Regions from separate parts of the Bradyrhizobium sp. USDA 4449 genome, predicted to be linked through region 3. Evidence: predicted binding sites of a transcription regulator. Region 3 holds the regulator's gene; each other region holds the start of a gene.
The links. The regulator LexA, encoded in region 3, represses DNA repair genes until DNA is damaged. The targets are predictions, from matches to a motif close to TGTTCNNNNTGTGTTCNG.
Positions count from the first base shown of each region.

Region 1 (10,663 bases), 2.8 Mb from region 3:
CGTCCATGCCGCCGAATTTGGCCTTCCAATTGTAGATCGTCGCCTCGGAGATCCCGTGCTTGCGAGCCAGATCGGCCGTCTTCGCCCCCGGCCTCATGCTCCTTCAGCACCGCAATAATTTGCTCTTCCGTGAACCGTGCTCGCTTCATCTGTCCGTCCTTCTTCAGGGCGGACTCTAGCTCCTTCTGGAGGAAATACTCAGTGGCCGGTCATTATGATTTTAGAGCACGATGTGCCTGAAAGCGATTACCTCAATCTTCCTATAGTCCGAATGTGTCTTTGCATTAATCGCGCGTCGCACGCCCTTGCCTTGCCGGAAGTCAGTCGTCGCAGGGCGAACAGGAGAGAACATTCGGCTTACGCTTGCGATGCCGCCGCGGGCTGTCCCTGTCGCGCCGACCGTACGACGCTGTCGACCGCGCGGTAGGCAAACACAATGGCCGGGCCGATCGTAATGCCCGCCCCAGGATAAATTCCGCGCATCGGCGAGGTCATGTCGTTGCCGCAGGCATAGAGACCTGCGATCGGCGCCCCATTTTCATTCAGGACCTGTCCCTCTGCATCGGTCGAAAGGCCGGTGGCTGTTCCAAGCGTTGCCGGGACAATTGGGAGCGCGATGAATGGGCCGTTTTTGATAGGCCCAAGGTTCGGGTTTTTCTTTCCGGCCGCCGGATCTCCTAGGGTACGGTTGAAAGCTGATTCACCGCGGTTGAAGAGCGGATCGCGTCCTTCAGCCGCGTGGGCATTGTGTTCTTCAACAGTCTTTTGGAGCTGGTTAGGATCGAGTCCCAATTCGCCCGCAAGCTCCGTAATCGTCCGGCCGATCTCGATGTACCCCAAACGGGCATACTTCTTGATGCTCAATGTCCATGGCCAGGGCAGCAGGTGCCCCATCCCCCTGCGGCGGACGAACTCCTTGTCGCAAATAAAATAGAACCGTTTGTCCGCCGGATAACCGTTGTTGAACATGGCAAGGCAGATATCATGATACGAATTGGATTCATTGACGAAGCGTTTGGCATTTGGTCCGACGGCGATGACACCCGGACGGCCACGATCGAGCCAGCCGTACGGCACAACTTGCGAGGAGCGACCGTTCCTGAGTATTGACACCGGCGTCCAGAAGCCACTCGATGCAACGTCGTTATCGATTGCAGCCCCGAGCTTGCCTGCGAGCGCAAGGCCATCACCCGTGACATCGCTGTGCGCCAGCGTATCATTGTGCTGGTGAGCTCCACTCAGCCGAGCGCGCAATTGACCGTTCCGCGCAAAGCCACCGGTTGCCAAGACCACTCCGTGCGAGGCGCGGACGCGAAGATTCGCGCCATCACGCTTCAGGATTGCGCCAGTAACTCTCCCGCCATCCCTGGTCAGTTCTATCGCCGGGCAGCGCGGCCAGATTTCAACGCCATATCTGCGCAGGCTGACCAATAGCCGCGCGATCAGCGCATTCCCACCACTAAGTTCAGTGCCCCTCCTGTAGCGCAGCCGATCGCCTGCGTAGCGGCTGACCCGGCGCAGCACGTGCTTGAGCGAGGCAGCCGACTGGAACGGATTGAGGAAGTTTCTGACCTCGCCGGATGAAATCATCATGCCGCCGAGCACCACGCGGATCGGATCACCGATCAAATCGAAATCCTTGCCGAGAAGCCGCCCGTCGTAAGGTGCAGGACTCAGCGCCCGACCCTTGTCGACCCCGCCGATCTGGTTCGAATGATAATCGGGAGCGGAGGCCAGGGTGAACTTGACTTCACTTCCATTTTCCAAGCTGGCGAGCGCTGTTGGTCCGTCTTCAAGATAGGCGTCGACGTGCTCGGGGCGATAATAATTGCCGAGTTCGTGTTGCAGATAGGTCTTCGCCTTCGCGATCGAATCATGAATTTTCGCCGCCCGAGCCTGCATTGAGCATGGAACCCAGATCATGCCGTTCGAGAGGGCGGTCGTCCCACCGAGCTTGGCGGACTTTTCGCAGACCGTGACGCGAAGTCCTGCCTTTGCTGCGTAGAGCGCTGCGGACAGTCCGGCCGCGCCGCTGCCGATCACGAGCACGTCCGTCTCCCAATCGTGAGATGGTTTGCTCGCTTTGGAGGACGGAGCTGTATTGGGCTGGAATTTGGTGATCGGGCTATTCATTGGTGTCTCGGTGCGGATTCTGCTGAGGATGTTGATGCTTTCGCGGGAGCGGAACGGCTTTGAATTTTTCGGCCGCAGCCTTCACTGCCCGCTCGATCGGGATCCGTTCGATGGAGGAGGCGCCAACGAAGCCGACACATCCGGTCGATCGGTAGACTTCCGAGGTATCCTGGGGCTCAGCGATTGCCCCGCCATGGCAAAGAAGGATCACGTCCGGGCGGACCGCTTGAGCCGCAGCATTGATCTCGTTGATGCGCCTGATGGCCTCTTCGATCGATTGTCCCTCCTCATGCCCCACAAGCCCGCCGCGCGTTGCGCCGACATGTGGGACGATGCAGTCGGCTCCCGCGGTTGCCATCGCTTTGGCATCGTGCGGGCTCGCGACATAGGCGAGCGAGAAGATGTTCTTCTCGCGGGCCGCCGCGATCATCTCAACCTCGCGCTCAAAGCCGAGCCCGATGCGGCCTCGCCGCTCGCGCCACTTCTCGCCCATCGTTGAAATGGTTGGGTAGTTGATCACGCCGGAGAAGCCGGCAGCCCAGAACTTGTCCAGAAGATCATCGAGGTCGAGTCGGAGAGGGTCCCAAGCCTCGATCCCGCCGATGACAGGAACAGAGGAGACAACGTTGCGGATCTCGGCCGCGAGCTCCAGGGTGCGCGCATTGGAATCGCCGATCCGGCTCGTCGGCAATCCCATCAACCGTGACAGCCCGGTGCTGTAGACCACAAGCATGTCGGCTCCGCCGAGAGATGCGCATTTTGCGACGAGCCCGCAACTGCTTGCCGCAGCAAGAACTGCCTTTCCGGCAGCAACTTGAGCTGTGATCTTTGCGAGTATTTCGGCCCGATCAAACATCCGCACGGCATGCCCCTCCTGCCGTCAATCGTTCAACGATCCACGAAGACGCCGCTTCCGCAAATTCCGGATCGTTGATGTGACAATTCAACTCGCGGGCGACGATCGAGGGCGGTAGGTTTTGCCTGACTGCGTCGAACCAGGCTTTATCGGCTTCAGGATTTCGGAAGATGCCACCCTCCTGGTCATAGTCAGACACCCCCTTGGCCGGCCACAACACGACGGTGGGCGCTTTTGCTTGCGCGAGGCGCTCTGCTGTAAGCCTGCCTATGCGCTCGTTCTCCTCAGCGTTCGTGCGCATGAGCGTCGTGAAGGGCGTATGGAAATAGAATTGGCGGCCCTTGAACTCGGCAGGCACGCTCGAGGGAGGGCCGAAATTCACCATGTCGACGGCCCCCGGGGCGACGAGTTGCGGAATCATCCGGAGAGAAGCAGCCTTTAGCCGGTCTGGACCTGCACTGGCAGTGCCGCCGACCAGCTCGTCAGCAAGCTCGGTCGTGGTCAGATCGAGCACCGCATCGAACTCACCGGCGGATACGAGCTGCTCCATCTTACGTCCCCCGGCGCCATTGGCCGGAAAGACGATCGCGTCGACCCCTGCCTCTCCGAGCCGCGCTACGCAGCGATTTGCCGCCGGCGTCGTGACCCCAAAGGCCGTGATTGCAACGGTCTTTCTCTCCCGCCGACCTTGAGCGGGCACATAATGCATCGCTGCCACTGCCCGCCCTGCATTCTCGAGAGCACGTTCGGTGAACGCGTTAATTCCGAAAAGGTCGACCAAGGTTGGATAGAGGATAATGTCATTGTGGAGGGCTAATTCGGCCAGGAGGGCCGGCCTGGCGCTACTCACCAGCAGTTTCGGAAATCCATATGGCAGATCCGATACAAGTTCACCAAAGACTGCGCTGCCTTTGCCGCCTGCCACTCCAACGATCGCGTCAATCGCACTTGTTCGCAGCAGCTCATTGACCTCCTCACGCGCGCTTTGAGCTATCGCCCGCAAGAGCTCGGCGGGTGCAGCGACCCGCGCATCGCTACCGCCGGGCTTGCTTCTGGCCCTTCCGTTTGATGTGCCTACATCGATCGTAAGAGTCTTGCGGCCGCAATGTTCGATGACGCGCGCGAGATAAGAGGTTTCGCGGCCCTTTGTGTCCAGGGTTGCGACGATCGCGACCTTGCCGGCACGATCGGACGGATGACCATCCCGGATCGACGTCTGGTCGTCCGCGCGATGGTTAGACACGATCTTCCTCCTAGACCTTTCAGGACATTCGGAGGTCTAGATCGAAGTGAAATGGCTCATAAGCCCGGATCCGAGCGCGACTGGGTAAAGTTGGGTAGGCGCGCAATGCGGCAGCCCCAGAACATCAAGAGTCCGTTCCGGGCCTATGCAGGGCCTGGCTTAACCAGTAGGGGCAATCCAGTCTGCGCGGACCTCCTGCGCACCACCAGCATTCAGAACGTGGTCGGCACCTCCAAGCGACGGGTCGAACATCAACGATCTCACCGAGCACAGGCGCGGAACAACGCGCAGATCCTGCTCCGCGAGATGAGCCAGCACCGCCTAAAGGCGATCCTCGGTCAGGGCGCAGTTTGGGCGTCGCGTGTCCCGCGCACAACATCTCCAGCCGCGCAGGAGGTGGCGAACGTCCTCCACATCGCCGCGGAGTTCCTCAATCAGGTGCTGCTGGAGATCGGGGCCGGCTGGATGGGTCATCAAAACGTCAAAGCTCTGCTGCGCCGCCTCAATCGGCTATCTGACCGAGGGCCACGTCGATGCTGTTTCTCATCGCCATGAACGGCGCGGCCTAACACCGTTCGCACCGAGCGCCGGCATGGGCTCCGGAGCCGGAGATGCTGCCCGAAGCGTTTACGGGACCTTGGCCTCGAAGGCCTGGCCGAGCCCGCTGCGAGCGGCTACTACCAAACGACCTGTCGCCGCTGGCGATGCCTCAGGTGCAGTTCATGAACGATCTTGCCGAAGCCGCCGCCACTTGCCATCCCGCCATGACAGGTGCTGCGCAGGCGCGCGATGAACGGCGACTTCGATGCGACCGCCGAGGAGAACGACGAATGGGCCGCAGGTCCCGAACAGGCCGCGTTTGCGCGAGCGTGGAGGGAAGTTAAGCCAGCAAATCGTCCAGCGACACTTCACCAAACGGGTTCGAGAATATCCTGCGGGCGATAAAAAAGCCCGTGATCCTGCTGCTCGGAAACCGCTTCGAAAGTACATTCTTGGCGGCGCGGAAGTGCGCGCCAGCGGTGAGGATGTCGTCTACGACGCCTATGTATTTGGGATCTGCCGCGCAGCAGAGCGCTTCGTCGATCCGATAGTTCGCCTCGATCTCTTCCGGCTTGAGTCTGTTTCCATCGTGAACGGCCTTCGTTGATCGGATTTGAACGATCAACTCTCGAACATCGACGGTCGCCTCAGATCTAATTGCTTTGCAAACCTGCGTCATGCGGTCATCGTGCATTGGATCGGACTTGATCTTCGAGGGTGGGATAGGTACCAGAACAGCTTCTGCCAGCCATTTGGGGTTAATGGCCGGGCCGAGAGCGGCCGCGCAGCTCGCGATGGCTATTGCTTTCCAGGTGTATCCCCCTGCACCTTTCTTCTTTTTCAGATTCAGAATGAGCGAATTGGTCTCGCTGTGGGCGTAACCCATTCCAGCCGTATACTCGTAGAGGAAAAGGCACTCATCACCTTCGGTGATGTAGTAGTGATCAGCCCTATTCTTGTCTTCAATTTTTTGGAAGCGGACTGCTGACACTTAGGGCGTCCCAAACGTCTTCCATGCTCTTGATGCGAATGGCGCCGCGGGCCTCAAAAGCCGCGGGCCACGTAATGTCCTTCCGCTGGAAGCATGAGTCGAGGATGAACAACTTGCGCCTCTGATGAAGCGCAGCCCTGGCTTGGGTAAGAGTTCCACTCGTCTCACCCGCCTCGACAATGATAGTCGCCTCTGTCATCGCGCTCATTGTGATGTTGCGCTCAGGAAAGAATAGCCGGTTGTGGGGGACCGCCTGGCTCGCATATCGAAGCACCGGCACTTGCGATATCAAAAGGAAATCCGTTGCTATTCGCTTCTGAAGGTCTGTGTTCTCCTTGGGGTAATAAACGCCAAGTGGCGTACCTATGACCGCAATCGTTCTTCCTTTAGCATCCAAAGCCGCGGTGTGGGCAGCCGTATCGATGCCCGTACGCCAATCCAGAGACGACCGTGAAGTCCTGAGCAACTAGCTCCCGCGCGATTTTCTTTGCGCGCGCGATACCATCATCGCTTGGCTTTCGGCTACCAACCACGGCTACAGAGCGTGTCTCCGATAGCTCCCAAGTTCCCTGAAAGTATAGGAGCTCGACCGGATGCTTCGCATCGCGCAGCCGCATTGGGTAATTACCAGCGTGATGAATTCGGACGCCGAACCGCGTAACTCCTGCCTTCGACAGTTTTGTCATTACTTCTCTAGCGCGGGTTTCCGCTATGCTAGGAGGCACAAAGTCGGATGGCATCGCTGTCGGATCGGCAGCAAAACGATCAGCTATGGTCTTGAAAGTCGCCCCTTGCTGAAGCCACAGCTCCTCGTACGCGCCCATCTCGCGCGACGGTGAAATGGGTGCGATGGCTGGACCATCATCGTTTCTGGCGAGAAGAGCGGCGTTCATTGGGTTTCCATGATCATCTTTGCCCTTCGATTCTGGAATAGCAAAGGCAGGGTGTGGACTACTTTCAATCGGGCCGTTCGCATCCGGGCGCAAAGATGCCTAAAGCATCGTTTTCGCTCTGCGGCCGATTAAAGCAGAGCCATAGCCGTGGCTTTAGGGCAACTTCCAATTTTTGCAGACCGGGAACCACGAGAATGTCAGTAATGCGGAGGTCGTAAAAGCAGCGTCGCACCCCAGATAAGTACAAAATAAGAACAACACGTCAACGCCTTGATTGTGGTAGCGGCGACGGTTGAAGGGGACTTAATCCAGTACCCGAGCATAGGGCGCGTGTCCCGGTTCTCCACCTTGCGCCAGTGCCGCACCGTCGGGCTCGATCGGGCCTCTCGCCGCGCTTCGACACGATGCTCTCCAGCCTGAATTTGCAGCCCCCTTGCGTAACAGTTGGCCCGATCTCGCGATCTCGAACGGGCCAGGAAGATCCTCTCGGGTAGCGGCCCAGCGCCGGTCGGAGTCACCTTGCGCATCTCGAGCGGCAGCTTGCGTATGTTTTTCGCCGTCAGCCCAAATGTCCGAAGGCCTAGAGCTGGAGCTCGTAATTCGAGCTGAATGCAGCCGCCGAAGTCGGAGCAGCCGTCGGGAGTGATCTTCGCGAACTGCGCTTGACGATGCGCGCGAGAGCCAAACCAATCGGCAGAAGCGAGACCGCGTAGCGCTCACGGTCGGATACGGCCCTCGGCGTCCAGGTGATCACGCCACGCCGTGTCCGCCCCCGAAGCAGCCATGTCGATGCCATCCCATATTGTGATCGACCGGACAATGCGGCTCGTCACGTCCTCGCTTTCCTCATCTCAGCCGAGGCGCGCTCCGAGACAAAAAGATGCCGCTGCCGGCGTTTTCCAGCAGCGGCTCTAGTCAGGGAGGAGCAGACGAGCCGGTCTGCTAGCGGATTCGTATGGCGCTGATGGCTCGCAAGCATTTCTGACAATACGTTTCACGAGCCCTTTGATGACGCTCGCAGCTCGAGCAGCATATGCAAGTAGACGTGGACGCGAAGAGGTCACTCAAAGCAAACCGCAGGTAAGACTGATGATGACGCCGTTCGCCTTTCTCGCTTCCTGCCGGCCCGGCTCCGGCGTCGAAGATAGATATTACCTTGCTCCCCATGATCAACAGTGATGGTCTAGACCTGGAGGGAGCCGCGTGTAAGATCGCCGGAAGGTTGAACTGGGTAGGATTGGGTAGAAACCATGAGAGCCAAGGTCGTAGGCCGCCTTGCCGCAAGTCTTACCTCATCTCGCGATGATCAGATGACGATCTATGCGCCGTCGCTGCGAGCCCTTCCACAGAACGCCACGCTCGTCATGGCCACGCTTCCCGTTATCGATTGGAACGACTGTCTCCTGCGAGACCTGCAAGCGAGCCCCATACTCCCCGCTTTCTGCTACACGGCGATGGTCATGATCGATCCGTTTGCGTGCTGGGAAGATCTTGGGGATTTATTGGAAGATGCAAAGGTGACCGGAGTAACGAATTTTCCGCCGGCCGCCATGATTGAACGGACACCGGCCGGAGTGCCGCTCGATAGCGGTCAGGAACTCGAGCTTCGGCGCATGGAGTGGTTTGCAAGCCGCGGGTTCAAAGTCCTATTTGTTGCGTCGGACGAGGCAAAGATGAAAGCAGCAGAGCAACGGCTAGGTGCGCAGGTCGATGCGTTCGTCTATTTGAGCCCCGACGATTTTGCTCTCTCGATTGGATCGGACATTGCGCTCGTAAGCATCGGCTTTCATGGATCATCGTCGATACCGAAGTTCTGCCTGGCCAAGCAGCCGCTCCGAACGGCATGAGGCTTATTCGAGGATCCGCAGCTTCTTAATTTTGTTGTAGAGGGTTTTGCGTGAAAGCCCGAGAGAGCGAGCAGTCCTGCCGCGGTGAAGCCGGTTTCTCTTCAGGCCCTCGATAATCCAGTCCCGCTCGGACAGCGAGGCCGCCGGCCGTGGCCCTGATGGTCCCTGCAAAAGGGGCTTTACCACCTCACCGGTAATGTGACTTGATGGCAGGGTCACAAGCTGATTCACGATCTGCCGCAACTCGCGCAAATTGCCTGGCCAATCGTGACCGGCGAGCGCCAGGAATGCAGAGTTTTCTATCGTGAGCGTCTGGGCGCTGGAATCTCCCTTGGCTTCGACCGTAAAATGTTGAACGAGTTGCGGCAGATCTTCAAGCCTATCGGGAAGCGAAGGTAGCTGGACATCCAGCCCGGTAAAGAGCGCAAGAAGCCGCGGGGACAGAACGCTTTCAAGACCAGCGCCTCGGGCCACCGTCGCGGTCGCAATGATCCGCGCACGGGAACGCATGACAGTTAGCCCGTTCAGAGGGGTAAACCCACCTGTCTCCATATAATCGGCGAGACGTTCCTGACCTTCACGCGAAAGCTGGTCAACATGCAGCAGCAAGACAGCGCCGTCGCTCGATGTCTCCAGGAGCGACAATTGACGTCTGCCGCTCTCAAGGCGCTCGGCGCCGAACAACGGGCCGAGTGTATCCATCGCCGGACCGGGTCGGCAATGAAACAGCGCCGCCTTGGCGTGCCTGCGGTCGCTAAACGCGTGAACCAGGCTTGCTATTCGACGCTTGCCGGAGCCTACCTCTCCCCAGATGAGAACTGGACGGGGGGTGACCGCAACGCGTTTGGTCGTTTCCAGGATGCGCTTCATTGCCGAGGACTGCGCAATGACGCCGTGCCTGAAGCCGCTCAACTGTAGCTGTCGTTCGAGCAGATCCACCTTCTCGCGCAACAGGTGGATAGTTTTGAAACCGGACGTCACCTCGAGGACCGACATCTCCAGAGGCACGCGGTCCAGCGAAGAGCCTCCGATAAACCCCTGGATTCCGGTCTCACGGCAGATGTCCAGGAGCTCGTCCGGCTTTGTGATCGGGCCGCCGCCCAGCAGGCAGATGGTGCTCTTGTTGACCGATTGAGCAACACGCGCAACGGCACTGGTACGCGCTGCAAGTTCAGCCAGGCTGATCGACGGATCGGATTCGCTTTCAACCCCGCGGTTAAGATTGAAGTTGATGCAAATGGCCTCGGCGCCTGCTTCGACCATTCGGCGGGCTTCGGATTGACTACGCGTATACCCGATCGTCATCACGCCGCGTTTTGCGGCCTTCACAAGGAGCTCGATCTCCCGGGAATATCCAAGGCCGGACTTCTCAAGCAATGACCTGCGGTGATCGTCGATGTGTATGACCGAAGGGAAGTTGGTTACACCTGCAAATCCCCATTTGATGATCCGGTCGAGCCATCGATCCAGATCAAGCTCGGGGTCGAATGTACAGACGCCGAAGAAAACCGGCAGTTTTGTGTTCGGCAGGATCTCGGTCCGCCCGAACCCCGCTACGAACTCGTTGCTATTGCGGATTGGAAGAATGGAGGCGGGCGATGCCCCGCCCATGGCGCGAAAACGGCCAGCATTGAGTGCGAGCACGAAATCGGCGCCCGCCCGCTCCGCGGCCCTGGCCGTCATGCCCGATCCGATCCCCGCACCAAGGACAAACGAACGGGAATTGCGGAAGAACTGCCTGATGCCGGCTCCCTTCACCTTCAGCTGTCCGCGTGTCGATCCTGAGCCGGCATCATCGCACGGCTGGCGTCAAGACTAGCTCCAAGTTGCAGGCGCTTGCAACCGCCGCACCGATTTTCCATTGCTCATGAACAAATGGCAATCGGCAGGAGCGGCTGTGAGAGTGAGCTTTGCCGCGTCCTTGCGCGAGCCGGATTTTGGCGCCCTGGCGACGACCGTTTCGTCCCCAGCCGAACCGTAGATGTACGTGACGCTACCGAAATGCTCAACGAAATCCACGTCGAGTGCAATGGAGATCTCCTGCAGCCCGGGCGTCGTCGAGGAAAAATCATCCGGGCGAATTCCAACGGTAACCGGCTTACCAATGAGTCCTTGGTCCGGCTGGACCGGAACGGATATCGTAGAACCGGCCTCCAGTCG
Region 1 covers NZ_JBSRYD010000001.1:3,244,027-3,254,689, reverse strand. The annotation lists partial or broken gene ACVIIW_RS15415 (IS3 family transposase) at 1-149, opposite strand, end outside; gene ACVIIW_RS15410 (FAD-dependent oxidoreductase) at 358-2,133, opposite strand; gene ACVIIW_RS15405 (phosphoenolpyruvate hydrolase family protein) at 2,126-2,989, opposite strand; gene ACVIIW_RS15400 (Tm-1-like ATP-binding domain-containing protein) at 2,982-4,232, opposite strand; gene ACVIIW_RS15395 (hypothetical protein) at 4,338-4,787, shown strand; gene ACVIIW_RS15390 (hypothetical protein) at 5,113-5,763, opposite strand; gene ACVIIW_RS15385 (DNA-processing protein DprA) at 5,735-6,160, opposite strand; gene ACVIIW_RS15380 (DNA-processing protein DprA) at 6,150-6,656, opposite strand; gene ACVIIW_RS15375 (hypothetical protein) at 7,967-8,503, shown strand; gene ACVIIW_RS15370 (phosphoenolpyruvate hydrolase family protein) at 8,507-10,261, opposite strand; gene ACVIIW_RS15365 (ABC transporter ATP-binding protein) at 10,319-10,663, opposite strand, start outside.
Region 1: the regulator LexA is predicted to act here: its motif matches at 6,896-6,913, upstream of ACVIIW_RS15380 (DNA-processing protein DprA).

Region 2 (10,663 bases), 110 kb from region 3:
ATGCAGCTCGAATGATCTGCCAAACATTTGGCGAATGCATCAGAGCATCACGAAGAATGCGAAGCAATACCCCAGCATGAACCACATTAGCGATCCGAATGCCGCACCCGCTGCCAACCAACCTCGATCCACGGCTGCACAGGCCCAAACGATGATCAGGAAGATTGCGACGACTGGGGCACCGGCGCTGATGCGCTGGTCGATGAGAGCCTTCAGGTTCTTACCAGTCACATTCCAAAAAGTCTGTGTTCGGCTCTGGTGGCTTGAAATTCGAAATGGAAGCCGCTTGCTCCAGTTGCGTTGCTCATTCTGACCTCCCGACGGCGAAGTCAGAAAGGTATAGCAGGGATCAGCGATTAACCCGAGGTTGCTAATAGGCGAACTAAGTATCGTCCCACGGAGGATACTTAGAAGAAGCGAAACGCATGGATCGGCCAAGCGACTGGCCGAGCCATCGGTCCCATAGACACACTGCCAAGACTGCAGCGATAGGCTACTCCGCCGCCTCGCTCGTGCTCCGCCGCTTCGGCTTGCGCGCCTTCTTCAGCACCGGCTCCAGGAACTTGCCCGTGTAGCTGCGCTGCGCTTTCACGATGTCCTCGGGTGGGCCCCAGGCGACGATCTCGCCGCCGCCGTCGCCGCCTTCGGGGCCGAGGTCGATGACCCAGTCGGCGGTCTTGATGACTTCGAGATTGTGCTCGATGACGACGACCGTGTTGCCTTGCGCGACCAGCTCGTGCAGCACCTCCAGGAGCTTCTTGACGTCGTGGAAGTGCAGGCCGGTGGTCGGCTCGTCCAGGATGTAGAGCGTGCGGCCGGTGGCACGCTTGGACAGCTCTTTTGCAAGTTTGACGCGCTGGGCTTCGCCGCCCGACAGCGTCGTCGCTTGCTGGCCCACGTGAATGTAATCCAGCCCGACCCGGTGCAATGTCTGAAAAGTCTCGCGCACGCGCGGCACCGCCTTGAAGAACTCGGCGGCTTCCTCGACGGTCATGTCGAGCACGTCGGCGATGCTCTTGCCCTTGAACAGCACTTCGAGCGTCTCGCGGTTGTAGCGCTTGCCCTTGCAGACGTCGCAGGTGACGTAGACGTCGGGCAGGAAGTGCATCTCGATCTTGATGACGCCGTCGCCCTGGCACGCTTCGCAGCGGCCGCCCTTGACGTTGAAGGAGAAGCGGCCCGGCTCGTAGCCGCGCGCCTTCGCTTCGGGCAGCCCGGCGAACCATTCGCGGATCGGCGTGAAGGCGCCGGTGTAGGTTGCCGGGTTCGAACGCGGCGTGCGGCCGATCGGCGACTGGTCGATGTCGATGATCTTATCGATATGCTCGAGCCCCTCGATGCGGTCGTGCGGAGCTGCGCCTTCGCTGGCATTGTTCAACTTGCGGGCGATGGCCTTGTAGAGCGTGTCGATCAGCAGCGTCGACTTGCCGCCGCCGGAGACGCCGGTGACGGCGGTGAACAGGCCGAGCGGAATTTCGGCCGTGACATTCTTGAGGTTATTGCCGCGCGCGTTCACCACCTTGATGGTGCGGCGATGGTTCGGTGGCCGCCGCTCCGGCACCTCGACCTCGAGCTCGCCGGTGAGATATTTGCCGGTGAGCGATTTCGGGTTGCGCATGATCTCCGCGGGCGTGCCTTCGGCGATGATGTTGCCGCCGTGCATGCCGGCGCCCGGGCCGATGTCGAGCACGTGGTCGGCGAGCAGAATCGCGTCCTCGTCATGCTCGACCACGATCACGGTGTTGCCGAGGTCGCGCAGCCGCTTCAGGGTGTCGAGCAGGCGCGCATTGTCGCGCTGGTGCAGGCCGATCGACGGCTCGTCCAGCACGTAAAGTACGCCCGTCAACCCCGAGCCGATCTGCGAGGCCAGGCGGATGCGCTGGCTCTCGCCGCCGGACAGCGTGCCGGAGGAACGGGAGAGGGTGAGATAGTTGAGGCCGACGTCGAGCAGGAAGGTGAGGCGCTCGCGGATCTCCTTGAGGATGCGCCCGGCGATCTCGTTCTGCTGCGCGTTCAGCGTATCAGGCACGGTCTCGAACCATGCGCCGGCGCCTTTCACCGACAGCTCCGAGATCTCGCCGATGTGCTTGCCGCCGATCTTGACGCAGAGCGCCTCGGGCTTCAGCCGGAAACCATTGCAGGCGCCGCAGGGCACGTCGTGGAAATACTTTGCGAGTTCTTCCCGCGCCCACTCGCTCTCGGTTTCGCGGTAGCGGCGGTTGATGTTGGTGATGACGCCCTCGAACGGCTTCTTGGTGTCGTAGGAGCGCACCCCGTCCTCATAGGAGAACTTGATCTCGTCGTCGCCGGAGCCATGGAGGATCGCGTTCTGCGTCTTCTTGGGCAGATCCTTCCACTTGGTGGTGAGCGTGAACTTGTAGTGCTTGCCGAGTGCCGTCAGCGTCTGCACGTAATAGGGTGACGATGACTTGGCCCAAGGCGCGATCGCGCCCTTGCCGATGGCGATCTCCTTGTCGGGAATGACGAGGTCCTCGTCGACATGTTGCTCGACGCCGAGGCCGCCGCAGGCCGGGCAGGCACCATAGGGATTATTGAAGGAAAAGAGTCTGGGCTCGATCTCGGGGATCGTGAAGCCCGAGACAGGGCAGGCGAATTTTTCCGAGAACAGGATGCGCTCGGGTCCGCTCTTGTCGTGGATCTTTGCCGTCTTCTTTTTCTCTTCCGCCGGTGCTGCCGCCGGCGCGTCGGCGAACTCGACGACGGCGAGGCCCTCGGCGAGCTTCAGCGCGGTCTCAAAGCTTTCGGCAAGGCGCTGGCCGATATCGGCGCGCACCACGATGCGGTCGACCACGACGTCGATGTCATGCGGGAATTTCTTGTCGAGCGTGGGCGCTTCCGCCAGCTCGTAGAAAGTGCCGTCGATCTTGACGCGCTGAAAGCCCTTCTTGAGCCATTCGGCGAGTTCCTTGCGGTACTCGCCCTTACGGCCGCGCACGACGGGCGCCAGCAGATAGAGGCGGGTGCCTTCCGGCAGCGCCAGGACGCGGTCGACCATCTGCGAGACGGTCTGGCTTTCGATCGGAAGTCCCGTGGCCGGCGAATAGGGCACGCCGACGCGCGCCCAGAGCAGGCGCATATAGTCGTAGATCTCGGTGACCGTGCCCACGGTCGAGCGCGGATTCTTCGACGTCGTCTTCTGCTCGATCGAGATGGCCGGGGACAGGCCGTCGATCTGGTCGACGTCGGGCTTCTGCATCATCTCCAGGAACTGGCGGGCATAGGCCGACAGTGATTCGACGTAGCGGCGCTGGCCTTCCGCATAGATGGTGTCGAAGGCGAGCGAGGATTTGCCGGAGCCGGAGAGGCCGGTGAAAACCACGAGCTTGTCGCGGGGAATCTCGACGTCGATGTTCTTGAGGTTGTGCTCGCGCGCGCCACGGATCGTAATCGCGCGCAGGCTGGAGCCCGCGTTCTGCTGTTGGCGCTTCGCCTTGATCACTTCATCCATCCCGTTGCCCTCGAAGAATCCCATGAGCGAGCGACCGCGCCAACGTTCCGGCGCGCTTCGCCCGGAACCGGGATCGGCGCCAATGGGTATGTGAGCGAACGTAGGAAGAACGGGGAGGGATTTCCAGAGGGACTTGCGAATCGTCAACGGATTGTTGTGGCGCTGGCGGGACTTGGCAGCAGCTGATGGCAATTGCACCGAATGGAACAGCAAAAAGGCCGGCACGAGGCCGGCCTTTCGTGACGTTGTGACGTCGGTTGCGAGGATCAGTACTTCGCGACCACCGGGCCACCGAAGGTGTAGTTCAGGCGAACGGTGCCCATGTCCACATCCTGCTTGATGTTGTCGGCGCGGAAGGGCAGGCCGACCACCGTGAAGCTGTCGTTGTGCTTGCCCATGAACAGGTGGTTGTACTCAAAACCAACCGACCAGTTCGGCGCGAAGCCGAACTCGATGCCGGTGCCGATGGTGCCGCCCCAACGGGTGTCGCTCGCGTCGCCGACCGTGACACCGGCCAGAGTGCCGCTGAACTTGTTGTGGGTGACGGCCGCACCGCCCTTCACATACCAGAGGACGTTGTTCCAGGCGTAACCCACCTGGCCGGTGAAGAGGCCGATGGCGTCGATCTTGGTATTGTTCACCAGCGGGAAGAACGCGGCGGGCGAGCTGGTGTTCGAACCCTTCAGATCGGCCCAATCACCCTGCGCTTCGACGCCGAACACCCAGGCGGCGGACTGCCAGCGATAACCGATCTGACCACCGGCGAGAGCGCCGGTCGCATCATGGCAACCTTCGCTCGTCGTGGGGACAGTAGCGCCACCGACGCTGGTCGTGTCCCAGCAATTGTGGCTGGAGCCGCCACCAGCGTTGGCGCCAATGTAGAAGCCGCTCCAGTTGTAGATCGAAGCGATAGCTACCGGAGCCTTGGTGTAGGGGCGAGCCGCCAGATCGGCAGCCGAAGCGGCGCCAGTGAGGGCGAACAGAGCGGCCGAAGCCAACAAAACCTTTTTCATTTTCAACTTATCCCAGTCCCAGTTTCTGTTGTTGCCTTCCGTGCGTCGGAAGGGCAGCGGACGTCGTCCAACTGACGTCTTGCTTACACCACTGAAGCCGCAAGTTGTGTCTCTCAAAAGCCACAACAGGCGCAAAACGTGGCGTTTGCTGGAAGAAACAGCAAAAGGCCGGCGCGAGGCCGGCCTTCGATTCTCGAATGGATTCAGAGGGATCAGTGCTTTGGGGATCAGTACTTGATGACCGTATTTAGCGATTGCCGGGCTGCCGAAGCGGTAAGTGAGGCGGACGAGACCGATGTCGACATTGTGGCTGATCCGGTCGGTCTGGAATGCAACGCCAGCGGGTGTATTCAATGTGACGGTCCGATTCCCCCCAAGATGTGGTCATACTGCCGCGCAGGGTTTGGACGCTTGGCTCGCCGCCATTTCGATGGGAACAAATCTGGAACGAAGGCCCGATCGGTGCTATATGTGGGGATAACCGAGGGCGTGGTGGGCCGATCGGCGCTTGTAAGCGTATAGGGTCGGCCCAACAGGCGGCAGCGCGGGCGCGCCTTTTCGAAATTCAGTGGCATTGGAGTGGAGAGCGGCGATGGCGGGAAGCGTCAACAAGGTCATTCTGGTTGGAAATCTCGGCAAGGATCCGGAGATCCGCCGCACCCAGGACGGGCGACCGATCGCGAATCTGAGCATCGCCACCTCCGAGACCTGGCGCGACAAGAACAGCGGCGAGCGCAAGGAAAAGACCGAGTGGCACCGCGTCGTGATCTTCAATGAAGGGCTCTGCAAGGTCGCCGAGCAGTATCTGAAGAAGGGCGCCAAGGTTTACATCGAAGGCGCGCTCCAGACCCGCAAATGGACCGACCAGAGCGGCGTCGAGAAGTACTCCACCGAGGTCGTGCTGCAGGGCTTCAACTCGACGCTGACGATGCTCGACGGCCGCGGCGGCGGAGGTGGCGGCAGCTTCGGTGACGAGCCGGGCGGCGATTTCGGCTCGTCCGGTCCGGTCAGCAGCGCACCGCGTCGGCCCGTGGCGGCCGGCGGTGGTGGCCGCAACAATGACATGGACGACGACATCCCGTTCTAGGAATGGTCCGGGCGATGAGGGTGCGCTGGTCAGGTTGATCAACACCTTCCACGTCGGTCAGTAAACCCAACTAATCGACGGAAGGGGCTCGGAATTTGCGGGCCCGCTTCATGTTTGGGATGAAGTCGGGGCGCGGGCTGCAAAGCGGCAGAACGGCCGCACTCGCCCACGGCTCGACCGCCCGTCCGAGGCGATTTTGGAAGGTTGATTCCAGGCTCATCCAAGATGCCCGCTTCAGGGACGTAAGTTATTGGAAGAATAGACGGAAAAAGCGCTTCCCTGGCCTCGCGAGGGTGGTTATCAGGGCCTCGATGCGCTATATGATTCCCAGATAGAATCTCACCGGATTTCCCCTTGGCAGACGACGACAACAAGCCCGGCGACCAGCCGGCGCAACCCTCGGACATTCGCCCCGTTTCGATCTACGAGGAGATGAAGAAGTCCTACCTCGATTACGCCATGAGCGTGATCGTATCGCGTGCGCTGCCCGATGCGCGCGACGGGTTGAAGCCGGTGCATCGCCGCATCCTCTACGCGATGAACAATCGCGGCGACACCCCGGACAAGAAGCACAAGAAGTCCGCCGGTGCCGTCGGTGAAGTCATGGGTAAGTACCACCCCCATGGCGACCAGGCGATCTACGACGCCCTGGTGCGCATGGCGCAGGACTTCTCGATGCGCGCGCCCCTGATCGATGGGCAGGGCAATTTCGGCTCGGTCGACGGCGATCCGCCAGCGGCCATGCGCTACACCGAATCCCGCCTGACCAAGATCGCGCTGAAGCTGCTCGAGGACATCGACGACGATACGGTCGATTTCCAGGACAACTATGACGGCTCCGAGCGGGAGCCTGTCGTTCTGCCGGCTCGGTTCCCGAACCTTCTGGTCAACGGCGCCGGCGGCATCGCCGTCGGCATGGCCACCAATATCCCGCCGCACAATCTCGGCGAGGTCATCGATGCCTGCGTGGCGCTGATCGACAATCCGTCGCTGACGATCGACGAGCTCAACAACATCATCCCGGGCCCGGACTTCCCGACCGGAGGCATCATCCTTGGACGCCAGGGCATCCGCAGCGCCTATCACCTCGGCCGCGGTTCCATCGTGATGCGTGGCAAGGTCGAGTTCGAGACGATCCGGAAGGAGCGCGAGGCGATCGTCATCACCGAGATCCCGTATCAGGTGAACAAGGCGACGATGGTCGAGCGCATCGCCGAGCTCTACAAGGAAAAGAAGATCGAGGGCATCTCCGATCTGCGCGACGAGTCCGACCGCGACGGCTATCGCGTCGTCGTCGAGCTCAAGCGCGACGCCGTGCCCGACGTGGTGCTGAACCAGCTCTACAAATTCACACCGCTGCAGACTTCTTTCGGCGTCAACGCCGTCGCCCTCGATAGTGGCCGTCCGCAGACGATGAACCTGAAGGACATGCTGACGATCTTCGTCGGCTTCCGCGAGCAGGTCGTCACCCGCCGGACCAAATACAAGCTGCGCAAGGCGCGCGAGCGGGCGCATGAGCAGGTCGGCCTCGCGATCGCGGTCGCCAATATCGACGAGATCATCAAGGTCATCAGGCATTCGCCGACGCCGGCCGCCGCGCGCGAGACCCTGATGACGCGCGACTGGCCCGCGCGCGACGTCGAGGACATCATCACGCTGATCGACGATCCCCGCCATCGGATCAACGAGAACGGCACCATCCGCCTCTCGCTGGAGCAGGCGAGGGCGATCCTCGAGCTGCGCCTCGCTCGCCTCACCGCACTCGGCCGCGACGAAATCGGCGAGGAGCTGGCAAAGCTCGCCGGCGAGATCGGCGAGTATCTCGAGATCCTGCGCTCGCGCGCCCGCATCCTCGACATCATCAAGACCGAGCTTGCCGAGGTAAAGGCCGAGTTCGCCACGCCACGCAAGACAGTGATTATGGAGCAGGAAGGCGAGGTCGAGGACGAGGACCTGATCCAACGCGAGGACATGGTCGTCACCGTCTCGCACGCCGGCTACGTCAAGCGTGTGCCGCTGTCGGCCTATCGCGCCCAGCGCCGCGGCGGCAAGGGCCGCTCCGGCATGCAGACCCGCGACGAGGATTTCGTCAGCCGCCTGTTCGTGGCCTCCACGCACACGCCGGTGCTGTTCTTCTCGTCGCGCGGCCAGGTCTACAAGGAGAAGGTCTGGCGGCTGCCGATGGCAGCGCCCAACGCGCGCGGCAAGGCTTTGATCAACATTCTGCCGCTGGAGCAGGGCGAGCGCATCACCACCATCATGCCGCTGCCCGAGGACGAATCCACCTGGGCGCAGCTCGATGTGATGTTCGCAACGACCGGCGGCAACGTCCGTCGCAACAAGCTGTCCGACTTCGTCGACGTCCGCCGCTCCGGCATCATCGCGATGAAGCTCGACGAAGGCGAGGCGATCGTCGACGTCCAGATCTGCACCGAGCATGACGACGTGCTGCTGACCGCGGCCGGCGGGCAGTGCATCCGCTTCCCGGTCCCCGACGTCCGCGTCTTCACCGGACGCACCTCGATGGGCGTGCGCGGCATTGCGCTCGGCGTGGGAGACAAGGTAATCTCGCTGGCCATCCTGCGCCATGTCGAGACCACCTCGGACGAGCGTTCGGCCTACCTGAAGATGCGCCGCGCGGTCGCCGGTGAAGCTGCGGCCGAAGAGCCGGCAGCGGACGCCGAGGCCGAGGAGACTTCCGGCAGCTTCCAGCTCCCGCAGGAGCGCTATGCCGAGATGTCAGCGGCCGAGCAGGTGGTGCTGACCGTCTCCGTCAACGGCTACGGCAAGCGGACCTCGTCCTACGAGTACCGCACCACGGGGCGCGGCGGCAAAGGCATCGTCGCCATGAGCGTCAACAACCGCAACGGCAACCTCGTCGCGTCCTTCCCCGTCGAGGATGCGGATCAGATCATGCTCGTCACCGACAAGGGCCAGCTGATCCGCTGCCCGGTGGAAGGCATCCGCATCGCCGGCCGCTCCACGCAAGGCGTGATCGTGTTCGACACCGCCGAGGACGAGCACGTCGTCTCGGTCGAGCACATCACCGAGGAGGCGGAGAGCGGGAACGGCGCGAATGGAGAACAGGCGAATGGCGAATAGGGAATAGCGAACGAAGCTTGCTGCTCTCTTCGCTATCGACCACTCGCCATTCGCTAGATTTCCAGCTCCGTGCCGAACTCCACCACCTGCTTGGTCGGCACGCCGAAGAAGGCGGCGGAGCGCTCGGCGTTGCGCTGGAGGAAGGCGAACAGGCCTTCGCGCCAGACCCACATGCCCGGAATGTCCTCGCTCGGAATGATGGTTTCGCGGCCGACGTAGTAGGTGATGTCGGAGAGATCGATGCCGGGCAGCTTGCCCTGGCGGCAGGCGAGCGCCAGACCCTCATAGATCGTTGGGTACTGCATGAAGCCATAATGCAGAATCACGCGGGTGATGCCGGGAATGATCTCGATGATCTCGACCCGGTCCTGGTCGGCGATGTGGGGCAACTCCTCGATCAGCACGGTGACGAGGACGACGCGCTCGTGCAGCACGTGATTGTGCTTGACGAATTGCGTCAGCGCCAGCGGCACGCCTTTCGGCGCGGAGGCCAGGAACACGGCGGTGCCGGGCAGGCGCGCGCTGCATTTGTTGACGGCCGTCTCGATCAGATCCTCCTCCGGCTGCCGCAGCTTCGCGCGTGCGGCTTCAACGAGCTTCACGCCGCTGCGCCAGGTCAGCATCAGGAAGGCGACGAAGCCCGCGAGCAGCAGCGGAAACCAGCCCCCCTCGAACAGCTTGATCGAATTGGCCGAGAAGAAGATCACGTCGATCACGAAGAAGAAGCCGTTCACGGCCACCACGATCCACGGTGAGTAGCCCCACTGGATCGCGACCAGGGCTGCGAGCAGCGTGGTGATGGCCATCAGGAGCGAGACGGCGATGCCATAGGCACCGGCGAGCGCGTCCGAGGTGCCGAAGCTCAAGACCGCGCCGAGCGTGGCGGCGGCGAGCAGCCAGTTCACCAGCGGCACGTAGATCTGCCCGATCGCATGGCTCGTGGTGTGGCGGATCTGCATGCGCGGCAGGAAGCCGAGCTGGATCGACTGCTGAGTCAGCGAGAACACGCCGGAAATGATCGCCTGCGAGGCGATCACGGTCGCGATCGCCGAGAACGCGACCAGCCCGTAATGTAGAAAGTCGGGGCAGAGCTGGAAGAACGGATTCTCGATCATCGAGGGATCGGTGATCAGCAGCGCGGCTTGGCCGAAATAATTCAGCACCAGCGCCGGCAGGCAGATCGCGAACCAGGCGAGCCGGATCGGCAGGCGGCCGAAATGTCCCATGTCCGCATACATGGCTTCGCCCCCGGTCACCGCCAGGAAGGCGGCACCAAGGATCGCGAAGGAGACATGGAAATCCTGGTGGATCAGGAAATCGAAGGCATAGAGCGGGCTGAGCGCCGCCAGCACCCCCGGCGCCTTGAGGATGCCGTGGATGCCGAGCGCGGCTAGCACCACGAACCATGCCACCATGACCGGTCCAAAGATGCGGCCGATGAAGCCGGTCCCTTGCTTTTGCATCACGAACAGGCCGACCAGAATCGCGACGGTCAGCGGCACCACCACCGGCGAGAGCGAGGGAGCGTCAACCTTGAGGCCTTCGATGGCTGACAGCACCGAGATCGCCGGCGTGATTGCACCGTCGCCGTAGAGCAGCGCCGCACCGATCAGGCCGACCACCAGGAGATGCGCGCGCCAGGTACCCGCTTTCGCGTGGCGGGCGTGCAGCAGCGCCAATAGCGCGACGATGCCGCCTTCGCCGCGGTTGTCCGCGCGCAGAATCAGCAGCGCATATTTCAGGGAAATGATCAGCAGCAGTGCCCAGAGGATGAGCGAGGCGACGCCGAGGACGGCGTCTGAGCTCACCGCGCCGCCATGGGCGGCCGCCTTGGCGGCTTCCTTCAAAGCATAGAGGGGACTGGTGCCGATATCGCCATAGACCACCCCGAGGGCGCCCATGGTCATGGCAAGCGGAAGCGGATCGGGATGATGGCCGGAGACAACGGCGGGCGTACTGGACAATTGCAACCCCTCAATGGGCCCGCGACCA
Region 2 covers NZ_JBSRYD010000001.1:5,966,899-5,977,561, reverse strand. The annotation lists gene uvrA (excinuclease ABC subunit UvrA) at 494-3,469, opposite strand; gene ACVIIW_RS27890 (outer membrane protein) at 3,736-4,482, opposite strand; gene ACVIIW_RS27885 (single-stranded DNA-binding protein) at 5,075-5,569, shown strand; gene gyrA (DNA gyrase subunit A) at 5,924-8,671, shown strand; gene ACVIIW_RS27875 (potassium transporter Kup) at 8,725-10,578, opposite strand.
Region 2: the regulator LexA is predicted to act here: its motif matches at 4,915-4,932, upstream of ACVIIW_RS27885 (single-stranded DNA-binding protein).

Region 3 (10,663 bases):
CGTCGAGAAGCTGGGCGGCAAGTCGGGCCACTACCGCGCCTGATCTCGTGATCATTCGGCGACGTGCGGATCCTGTCCTGCGCCGTTGCGAACCTCGCTTGCAGAACGCGCGGCATCGAGCGGGGCCAACACGTTAGATGGTTAAGCGCTGGTTGACGTCGCAGTCACCGGCAAGAACTGACCGGATGGCGACCGTCTCCGGCAATACTCTGCCACGCATCTTGGCCCGCCCATCGATCGGATTTGTGAGTCGCGGTTCATGTCGCATTAACCGCGCTTGCTAACGTCGCCTCCACATCGATCCCGTAAACCGACGGATGTTACGTGGATCATGAGCTGATCTTGGCGTGTGCACGGCAACGATCGATGTGATGACCAAATACGGCAGCCGCCTTCTCGACCAGGCCTTCGTGCGCGGTGGACCCATCCGCTGGCTCGTGGTGGGCGGCACACTGCTGATCGCGGCGATCGCCCTCGGCGCGATCCTGATGGCACAGAATTTCCGCGAACGCGCGCTGCGCAACTCCGGCCGCGAGCTCGAAAACACCGCGCTGCTGCTCGCTCACCATTTCGATCAGCAATTCCAGGATTTCGCAGTCATCCAGCGGGATTTCGTCGATCACGTCCGCGCCACCGGTATCGCCGGGGCAGAGGACTATCGAAAGCGCCTCTCCGGCGAGGACGTTCACCGGATGCTGCGTTCAAAAATCGAGGCCTTGCCCTACATGGGCGCCGTCAACGTCATCGATGCCGACGGCAACTTGATCAATTCGTCGATGGCGTGGCCGGTCCCGAGCGTGAACGTTGCCGATCGCGCCTATTTTCGGACCTTCAAATACACTCCCTCCTCGCCCGACGTCCTCATCGCGCCGCTTTACAGCCGGGTCTCCGGCCAATGGACGATCCTGATCGTGCGCAAGATCGTTGGACCCGACGGCGAATTCATGGGCCTCATCGCGCGCGGCATCGAACCGGCCAATTTCGAGAAGTTCTTCGAGACCGTCGTGCTCGGCGAGGGCGCGACGATCTCGATGCTGCATCGGGACGGCACCTTGCTGGCCCGCTACCCGCATTCGAGCGAAATGCTGGGACGTAATTTCAGGAACGGCTCGTTCGAGCAGCAGAGGATCTTCGCGCTCGACCATTTTGCCGGCCGCGTCGCGAGTCCTGTCGACGGCGAAGACCGGCTGGTTTCGTCGCGCGCGCTGCCCCATTTCCCGATCCTGGTGATGGCGACGACCACGCGCGCCGCGGCGCTCGCCGACTGGCGCGAGCAGATCGGCATCCTGATCTCGGTCGCCGCCGCCTCTGTGCTCGCAATTGCCGGCGTGCTGGTCGCGATCGTGCGCAAGTTGCTGTGGCAGCATCGCCTGTCCCGGGAGCGGCTGACGCTGGAGAAGCAGCGCCTCGACCGCGCCGTCAATAACATGACCCAGGGCCTGCTGCTGTTCGACGCTTCGCGGCGGCTCGTGGTCTGCAACCAGCGCTATATCGAGATGTACGGGTTGTCGCCCGCAATCGTCAAACCCGGCTGCAGCTTTCTCGACGTCATCATGCATCGGAAGGCTACCGGCTCGTTGACCGGCGATGTGGACCAGTATGTCGCACGCGTGCTGCGCGACGTCCACGTGCGCAATTCCATGGTGGTCGAGACCAGCGATGGTCGATCGATCCAGGTCCTCAACGAGCCTCTCGACGATGGCGGCTGGGTCGCGACCCATGAGGACATCACGGAGCGGCGCCGTACCGAGGAGCGCATCACCCACCTCGCCCACTACGACGCGCTGACCGACTTGCCGAACCGCGCCATGTTCCACGAACATCTTCGCGGCGAACTGGCGACCATCGTTCACGGTGAACAACTCGCCGTGCACTACATCGACATCGACGAATTCAAGGGCGTCAACGACGCGCTCGGCCATCTCGTCGGCGACGAGCTGTTGAAGTCCGTGGCGCAGAGCCTGCGCGCCTGCGCCGGCCCGAGCGATTTCGTGGCGCGGCTCGGCGGCGACGAATTTGCGATTGTGCAAATCGCCGTCACCTCGCAGGACCAGGTCAGCGAGCTCGTCGCACGGGTCTTCGCCGCGATCCGCACGCCGTTCGACTGCATGGGCCATCACCTCACCACCGATGCCAGCATCGGCATTGCGTTGGCGCCGGACCACGGCACGGCGCTGGACCAGATCCTGAAGAACGCGGATATGGCGATGTATGCAGCCAAAACCGCCGGGCGCCGCACCTACCGCTTCTTCGAACCTGAGATGGATGCCAAGGTGCGGGAGCGCCGCCAGCTCGAGATCGACCTGCGCCACGCCATTGCCCAAAGGGGGCTCGAAGGCGGCCTGGAGGTCTACTACCAGCCCTGCCTCAGCCTCAAGGACGACAGTATCGCCGGCTGCGAAGCCCTGGTGCGCTGGCGCCATCCCGAGCGCGGCATGGTTTCGCCTGCCGAGTTCATCCCGATCGCGGAAGACACCGGACTGATCAACGAGATCGGCGAATGGGTGCTGGCGACCGCCTGCCGCGACGCCGCCACCTGGCCCGACGACATCCGCCTCGCCGTCAACGTCTCGCCGGTGCAGTTCAAGAACGACACGCTGGCGCTGAAGATCATGGCGGCGCTGGCCGCGTCCAATCTGGCGGCCACCCGGCTCGAGCTCGAGATCACCGAGGCCGTGCTGATCCGCGACGACGACACCGCGCTTGCGATCCTGCATCAGCTCCGCGCCATCGGCATCCGCATCGCGCTCGACGATTTCGGTACCGGCTATTCGTCACTGAGCTATCTCCACCGCTTCCCGTTCGACAAGATCAAGATCGATCGCTGCTTCGTCAGCGACATCGCAGGTCCTGACGGCTCCGCCAGCATCGTGCAGGCCGTGGTCAATCTCGCCAGCGCCCGCCGCATGGCGACCACGGCCGAAGGCGTCGAGACCGAGGAGCAGCGGCGGCTGTTGCGCACGCTCGGCTGCACCGAGATGCAGGGCTATTTGTTCAGCGCCGCCAAACCGGCCGACAAGATCGTGGAGCTGTTTGCGCTGCATCGCAGCCGTCTCGCCCAGCGCCACGGCAATGGAGCGCGCCGTCGCGAAGCCAGCTAGGGCTTCGCAAGAGACGACCGCGCTCGCCAAACGAATTTGCCCGGAAGCGGTGATCCACTCCCGGGCGATATCGAAGGTCAAGATGACCGCTGGAAACTAGTTCGGCACCGTCGTCTTCGGCGCGGGCTTTGCGGCTGCCGCATTCACGGTGACGCCGTGCAGGAAGTCGAAGGCCGCGTGCAGTGCCTTGTCGTCCTTCTCTTCCGGTGGGACATAGGACTGCGATCCGGTCTGCTCCTTGCCGTCGGCGGCCTGCAGATGGCCGCGCATCTGGGACTCCGCGATGGTGTCGACGCGGCCCTTCAGCTCCGGCGGCACGTCCTGGAGGATCTCGATGTCGGGCGCGATGCCCTGGGCCTGGATCGAGCGGCCGGACGGCGTGTAATAGCGCGCCGTGGTCAGTGCCAGCGCACCGTTGCCGGCACCGAGCGGAATGATGGTCTGCACCGAGCCCTTGCCGAACGAGCGCGTGCCGATCAGCGTCGCGCGCTTGTGGTCATGCAGCGCGCCGGACACGATCTCCGAGGCCGAAGCAGAGCCGCCGTTGATCAGGACCACCAGCGGCTTGCCTTTGGTGAGGTCGCCGCCTTGCGCCGTGAAACGCTGGGTCTCTTCCGGATTGCGGCCGCGCGTCGAAACGACCTCGCCGCGCTGCAAGAACGCGCTCGACACCGATACCGCCTGGTCGAGCAGGCCGCCCGGGTTGTTGCGCAGGTCCATCACGTAGCCGACAAGCTTGTCCTGCGGCACGTCCCTGGAAATCGACGCAATCGCTTTCTTCAGGCCGTCGGTGGTCTGCTCGTTGAACGAGGTGACGCGGATGTAGCCGATGTCGCCGTTCTCGACGTGGAAGCGCACCGGGCGCACATGGATGATCTCGCGCTTGATTGCGACGTCGAGCGGCGCGTCGGCGCCCTTGCGCACGATGGTGAGCTTGGTCTGGGTGTCGACGGGACCCTTCATCCGGTTGACGGCCTGCTCGAGCGTCATGCCCTGCACGTTTTCGCCGTCGATCTTGCTGATGAGGTCGCCGGACATGATGCCGGCCTTGGACGCCGGCGTGTCGTCGATCGGCGAGACGACCTTGACGAGGCCCTCCTCCATGGTCACCTCGATGCCGAGGCCACCGAACTCACCGGAGGTGGTCTCCTGCATCTCGGTCCAGGCCTTGGCGTTCATGTAGCGCGAATGCGGATCGAGCGAGGTCACCATGCCCGTGATCGCACCTTCGATCAGCTTGGCATTGTCGGGCTTCTCGACATAGCTCGCCTTCACCCGCTCAAAGACCTCCCCGAACAGGTTGAGCTGGGAATAGGCGTCATCCGTGCCCGCGCCGACCGCCGCCCGTGCCGCCCACAGTCCGCCCTGCGGACCGGATACGAGGAGGGTCAGGCATGCGCCGGTGAGCGCGCCCAGGGGGAACAGCAGGGTTTTCCGCATGGAATGGGTGGCCTTTTCGCTTAGCGGTTCTTTTGAGGCTTGGCAGCCGCCATCCAAATGGCGATCCAGCCCGGTTCTCACAATATCATTCTGGTTTCTTCAAGGCCGGCCTGCCACGCCGGCGGGCACGCGATGAAAATCCCTTCGCCTGGACCTAAACATTTGGCAACGTTCGGAGACCAGCCCTCCCGGACAGCGGGAATCGGTCGGCCGACGACGCTTCGCAGCTATGCGAGTTTAGGATGGTTTTGGAAGGCCGAACGGGATAGGCGATGGCGTAAGACTTCAAATTCTCGGGAGGACAACAATGAACGACGCGCCCCGGCCGGAACGGAATGTCGAACTCGGCGCCAGTAACGAGCCATTCCAGAACCTGCACGAATTCATCCGGAAGGCGCGCTCCAACCTCAACCAGAACGCCTGGGACTACATCGTCGGTGCGGCCGAGACCGAGACCACCATGCGTCGCAACCGCATGGCGCTGGACGAGATCGCTTTTCGCCCCCGAGTGCTGCGCGACGTGCGCAAGGTCGATGGCTCCGTCGAGCAGTTCGGCCGCAACATGCGCCTGCCTGTCGTGCTTGCGCCTGTCGGCGCGCTGGAAATCTTCGATCCGCTTGGAGCCGCTAGCGTTGCCCGCGCCGCCGGCAGATTCGGCGCCGCCCATATGCTGAGCTCGGTTTCCGAACCCGGCCTCGAAAAGACCGCCGAAGCCGCCCCCGATGCGTTGCGCATGTACCAGCTCTATGTTCGCGGCGATGACGCGTTCGTGGCCGATGTCGTCAGCCGCGCCGAGAAGGCCAGATATGCCGCCTTCTGCCTGACCGTCGACACCGCCCATTACAGCCGTCGCGAGCGTGACATCGCCAAGCGCTACGTTCGCGAGAGCCGTCTGCGCGCTACCGGAGGCGACTACCAGAAGGGCCTGGAATGGCGGACCGTGAAAATGGTCAAGGACAAGTTCCGGATACCGTTGATCCTCAAGGGCATCGCCACTGCCGAGGACGCGCAGATCGCGGTCGATCACGGCGTCGAGTGGATCTACGTCTCCAACCATGGCGGCCGTCAGCTCGATCACGGCCGCGGTGCCATGCATGTGCTGCCCGAGATCGTCCAAGCGGTGAAGGGCCGCGCCAAGATCATGGTCGATGGCGGCATCTGCCGCGGCACCGACATCGTCAAGGCGATCGCGGCGGGCGCAGACCTCGTCGGCATCGGCCGGCTGCAATGCTGGGCACTGGCTGCGGCGGGCGAGACCGGCGTGGCGCGGATGCTCGAGCTGCTCGAGGACGAGGTGCTGCGCTGCCTCGGTCTCCTGGGCGCCACCTCCTTCGCCGAGGTCGACAAATCCTGTCTGCACCCGGCCACCGCAACCAACGCGCCGAGCGTGTTCAGCGCATTCCCGCTGTTCGACCACGAACCCTACCGATACTGATGGAAAGGACGCAAGTGACCTCGCTCTCGCCTGGTAGCGCCGATGCGCTTCTGTTCGATCTCGGACGCGTCGTGCTCGACATCGATTTCTCCAAGGCGATCACCTGCTGGGCGCGACATGCCGACTGCGAGCCGGAAGCCATCGTCGCGCGCTATATGCGCGACAGCGAGGCCTACCGGCTGCACGAGGTCGGCAAGATCAGCGACGAGGACTATTTTGCCTCGCTGCGCGCATCGCTCGGCATCGGCATCTCGGATGCGCAGCTCCTCGAAGGATGGAACGCGATCTTCGCCGGCGAGATGCCTGATATTGCGGAGCTGCTGCCGCGTGCGGCGAAGCAGATGCCGGTCTATGCCTTCTCCAACACCAACCGCCCCCATGTGGACTTTTTTTCGAAGGAATATGCCGACCTGCTCGGGCATTTCCGCGAGCTCTACCTGTCCTCGAGCATCGGCCTGCGCAAACCCGATGCGGAGGCCTTCGACCATGTCGTCGCCGCGATGGGGGTGCCCGCGAACCGCATCGTGTTCTTCGATGATCTCGCCGAGAACGTCGAAGGTGCACGGGCGCGCGGCCTGACCGCGGTGCATGTGACCTCGCCGACCGACGTCGGAAATGCCCTGAAGGCGCTGGGGATCTGACTTGGCACCCTGGCTCTGATTCCGGAGGCAATTTCACTGGAACTCGGGAACCAAAACCCTTTGTGCATTTTTGTACAGAGTTCCGGGAACGGAATCCCCGGCTCCGGACTCTATAGTCCGTTGGGAATTCTACATCGGACTTATCATCGTGTTGGGCAAAACCTACCTCACCAAGCAGGCCTCCCTGCTGATGAAATACGCCAGGACCACCTCGAATTCTGAGCTCTCCGCAAAACTGATCAGCAAGGCCGCCGACCTGAAGGCCCAGGCCGATCCAATGCCCGACAAGAATCCCAAAGCGCCTGATGTCAGTCCGAGCGAGCCGCCGGGGACCTGACCGATGCTGGCCACGGCTCTTGTCTTTGCCTTGGCCGTCGTTGTGCCGGTATGCGTCGCTCTCCAGATCATGCCCCGGCTGAACCTCCAGCTTCGTCCCACGGCTCCAGGGGTGGGATAAATCATCTTGTGCGGCTGCTTTGCCTGGACGCTCCCGCTCGGCTAGAACTCTCGCCGCTGATTTGCCCGAATGGGCGTAGCTGGAGTTTTCACCGTGGCCCTCATGCCGGTATCCGATGCGCTTGCTGCCGTGCTCGCGGGAGCGGAGCCGCTGGCTGAGGAAACAGTTGCGCTCGATCGGGCCTTTCATCGCGTGCTTGCGCGCGATGTCGCGGCGCGGCGGACGCAGCCGCCTGAGGCGATGTCGGCGATGGATGGCTATGCCGTGCGTGCGGGCGATGCGGCCAAGGTCGACACACGGCTCACGGTGATCGGCGAAGTCGCAGCCGGCCGGCCGTTTGCTGGAAGGGTCGGCGCCGGCGAAGCCGTGCGGATCTTCACCGGTGGCGTCGTTCCCGATAACGCGGATGCCGTGGTGATCCAGGAGGACACCGTCGCCGACGGCGAGTGCATCACGATCAAGGAAGCCGCCATCACCGGACGACACATCCGCCCGGCCGGCATCGACTTCCGCGAGGGCGACGTGCTCCTGCGCAGCGGCACGCGGCTCACGGAGCGCGACCTCGCACTCGCCGCCGGGATGAACCATCCGCAACTCGCGGTCCGCCGCCGGCCGACGGTCGCAATCCTCGCCACCGGCGATGAGCTGGTGATGCCGGGCTCGACGCCCGGCCACGGCCAGATCGTCTATTCCAATGGCTATGCCCTTCATGCTCTGGCTCGCAGCGAAGGTGCCGACACGATCGATCTCGGGGTCGCGGCCGATACGCTTGCCGCCACCACATCGGGCATCCGCCGCGCGCGCGAGAGCGGCGCCGACATCCTGATCACGACCGGCGGTGCCTCGGTGGGCGACCACGATCTGGTGCAACAGGCACTGAGGGACGAAGGTATCTCGATGGCGTTCTGGAAGATCGCGATGCGACCGGGCAAGCCCATGATGAACGGGCAACTGGGATCGATGCGCGTGATCGGCCTGCCCGGCAATCCCGTATCATCCTACGTTTGCGCTTTCCTGTTTCTGGTCCCGCTGATTCGCGCGCTGTCGGGGCGTTCGGCGGTTCATCATCGCCGCGAGCGCGCCGTGCTCGGCCGCGATGTCGGCGCCAACGATCAGCGCGAAGATTATCTGCGCGCGCGGCTGGCAGAGCGTGACGACGGCACGCTGGTCGCCGTTCCCGTCGATCATCAGGACTCCTCGTTGCTTTCGAATCTGGCTGCGGCACAGGCACTTCTCGTGCGCGCACCGTTCGCGCCGAAGGCCGAAGCAGGCACCGCTTGCGAGGTGCTGCGGCTGCCCGTCTGACCGCTTCGTTCGCGTGCGTTCCGCGAACTTGGTCGCGTTCACGGTAAATTAAGCAGTTGCGGAACATGTATCGAACATATAGTGTCCGTTCATGATTTGTTTCGAGCATGTAGCGGCTTATGGCTGAATTCAGCGTCTCGGAATTGAATGACATCACCAGGGGGATTTTGGTCGAGATGTTAACGCGCAAACAATACGAGCTCCTGCGGTTCATCAGCGAGCGGCTGAAGGAAAGCGGCGTGCCGCCCTCCTTCGACGAGATGAAGGACGCGCTCGATCTGCGCTCGAAATCGGGCATCCACCGCCTGATCACTGCGCTCGAGGAGCGCGGCTTCATCCGCCGTCTGCCCAACCGCGCCCGCGCGATCGAGGTGATCAAGCTGCCCGAGCTCCAGGCCGCCGCCGGCAGTCGCCGCGGCTTCACCCCGAGCGTCATCGAGGGCAACCTCGGCAAGGTGCGCATGACGTCGAGCCCGCCGGCGGATGAGGGCGAGCGTCCCGTCGCGGTGCCCGTCATGGGCCGGATCGCGGCCGGTACGCCGATCGAAGCCTTGCAGACCCGCAGCCACACTATCAGCGTTCCGCCCGACATGCTCGGCGCGGGCGAGCACTATGCGCTCGAAGTGCGCGGCGATTCCATGGTGGACGCCGGCATCCTCGACGGCGACATGGCCCTCATCCAGCGCAACGAGAGCTGCGACACTGGCGACATCGTCGTCGCCCTGATCGACGACGAGGAAGCCACCTTGAAGCGCTTCCGTCGCCGCGGCGCCTCGATCGCGCTCGAGCCAGCGAATGCCGCCTATGAGGTCCGCATCCTGCCCCCCAACCGGGTCAAGATCCAGGGCAAGCTGATCGGTCTCTATCGCAAGTACTGAGCGCCACGTTCTCGCGCGATCGGTGACTGCGATCAACGATTGGAGCGGACGATTGTCCGCTCCGGCTGGATAGACTTTCTGGTTCTGCACAGATTATCCCGCCACCTCTCCAGCCCTACATCCCCGGCATGCCGCAACGAAGCACACTCGCTTCGATGGGCCTCCAGGGAGACTGAGGAGAGAATGATGGGCAAGATCATCCTGAGCACCGTCACGATGACGCTGATCACAGCGTCCGGATCGCACGCCTTTGCTGCGCATGCGCAGCATCGCCTCGGCAAGGTGCCGCAGGCGACGAGCGCGCAGATCCGCGATGCCCGCAACGCCATCGAGCAACAGGCGCAGCCCGGCTGGCAATATTCCGGCTGGTCCGCGCCGGCCGGACGCTGAGCGCGAAGCCTCCCAAATGCACGGAGGCAAGCTTTGTTCCCAGCCGTTCGGGAAAGATAATGTGATTGCGGCTCGCGGATCGGAGCCGCAGATTTGCCTACAACCAAGCAGAGTCTTGCAGGCTTCAACTCTGATAGAGGCCGGCGCCTCCAGGACAGAGGCGCGGGTTGCTATCCCCGATGAGGAGCACCCGATGTGTGACTATAGCTTGCATGCCGTCGCGACGCGTCCCGCAGAAGTCGGCGAGACGATCGTCACGACAACGTTCCGCGGCACCTCGACGCGCGGCTTCGCCTCTGAAGCCGACATGTCGGTCGCGGTCTGCCTGCTTCCGGGAACGGAGCTCGCCTTCGCCGACAACGTCCGCTACGACAACAGGTGGATCTGGACCCGCACCATCAATTCCCGCGTAGGCAAGTTCGGCAAGGTTGATCCGCACATTCCCGATCGCCATCACGACGCGATCGAATTCCCCGATGGCAAATACGTGCTGGTGACGCAGCTCGTCGAAGGCCAGCGCGCAACCGTGCTGCAACTGCCCGTGACCCAGCCGCTCGGCGAGCGCGAGCACAAGCCGCAAGTGGCCGCCGACAGTCGCACGACGCCGCCACGCCTGCCGATCGGCTGAAGCGTCGATTCTAGTCCTCGGCCTGAAGGTCGGCCTCCGACGGCGTTGCGTCTTTGGTCCGCGGAGCTGCCGACCGTGGCTTGAGGGTTTGGCCGAAATCTGCATCGCCGGGCGCCACCGGCGACCAGGAGCGGTTTGCGCCCCTCGCTCTCACCGGCTGAACCGCAAAACCGTCACCGCGCTGTGTCAGCGCAAGCGCGCCCTGGCTCGCCAGACGCGGCCGATCGATCACCATTGCAGCGCAATCGGGCGGCGCAGGCCTCGCCGTCACCACCAGCGCTGCGCGGCTGCAATCGTCGGCCAGCGCGTCGATGCGCAGCGCCAGCGCAATCATGCGGCCGTCGGCAAGCGGCGTCACGCAGCCGGCATCGTCGCACGACACGCCGTC
Region 3 covers NZ_JBSRYD010000001.1:6,073,657-6,084,319, forward strand. The annotation lists gene moaC (cyclic pyranopterin monophosphate synthase MoaC) at 1-43, shown strand, start outside; gene ACVIIW_RS28410 (bifunctional diguanylate cyclase/phosphodiesterase) at 372-3,101, shown strand; gene ACVIIW_RS28415 (S41 family peptidase) at 3,198-4,541, opposite strand; gene ACVIIW_RS28420 (alpha-hydroxy acid oxidase) at 4,849-5,976, shown strand; gene ACVIIW_RS28425 (HAD family hydrolase) at 5,976-6,617, shown strand; gene ACVIIW_RS28430 (hypothetical protein) at 6,766-6,954, shown strand; gene ACVIIW_RS28435 (molybdopterin molybdotransferase MoeA) at 7,168-8,379, shown strand; gene lexA (transcriptional repressor LexA) at 8,556-9,257, shown strand; gene ACVIIW_RS28445 (hypothetical protein) at 9,444-9,647, shown strand; gene ACVIIW_RS28450 (hypothetical protein) at 9,841-10,275, shown strand; gene ACVIIW_RS28455 (ComEC/Rec2 family competence protein) at 10,286-10,663, opposite strand, start outside.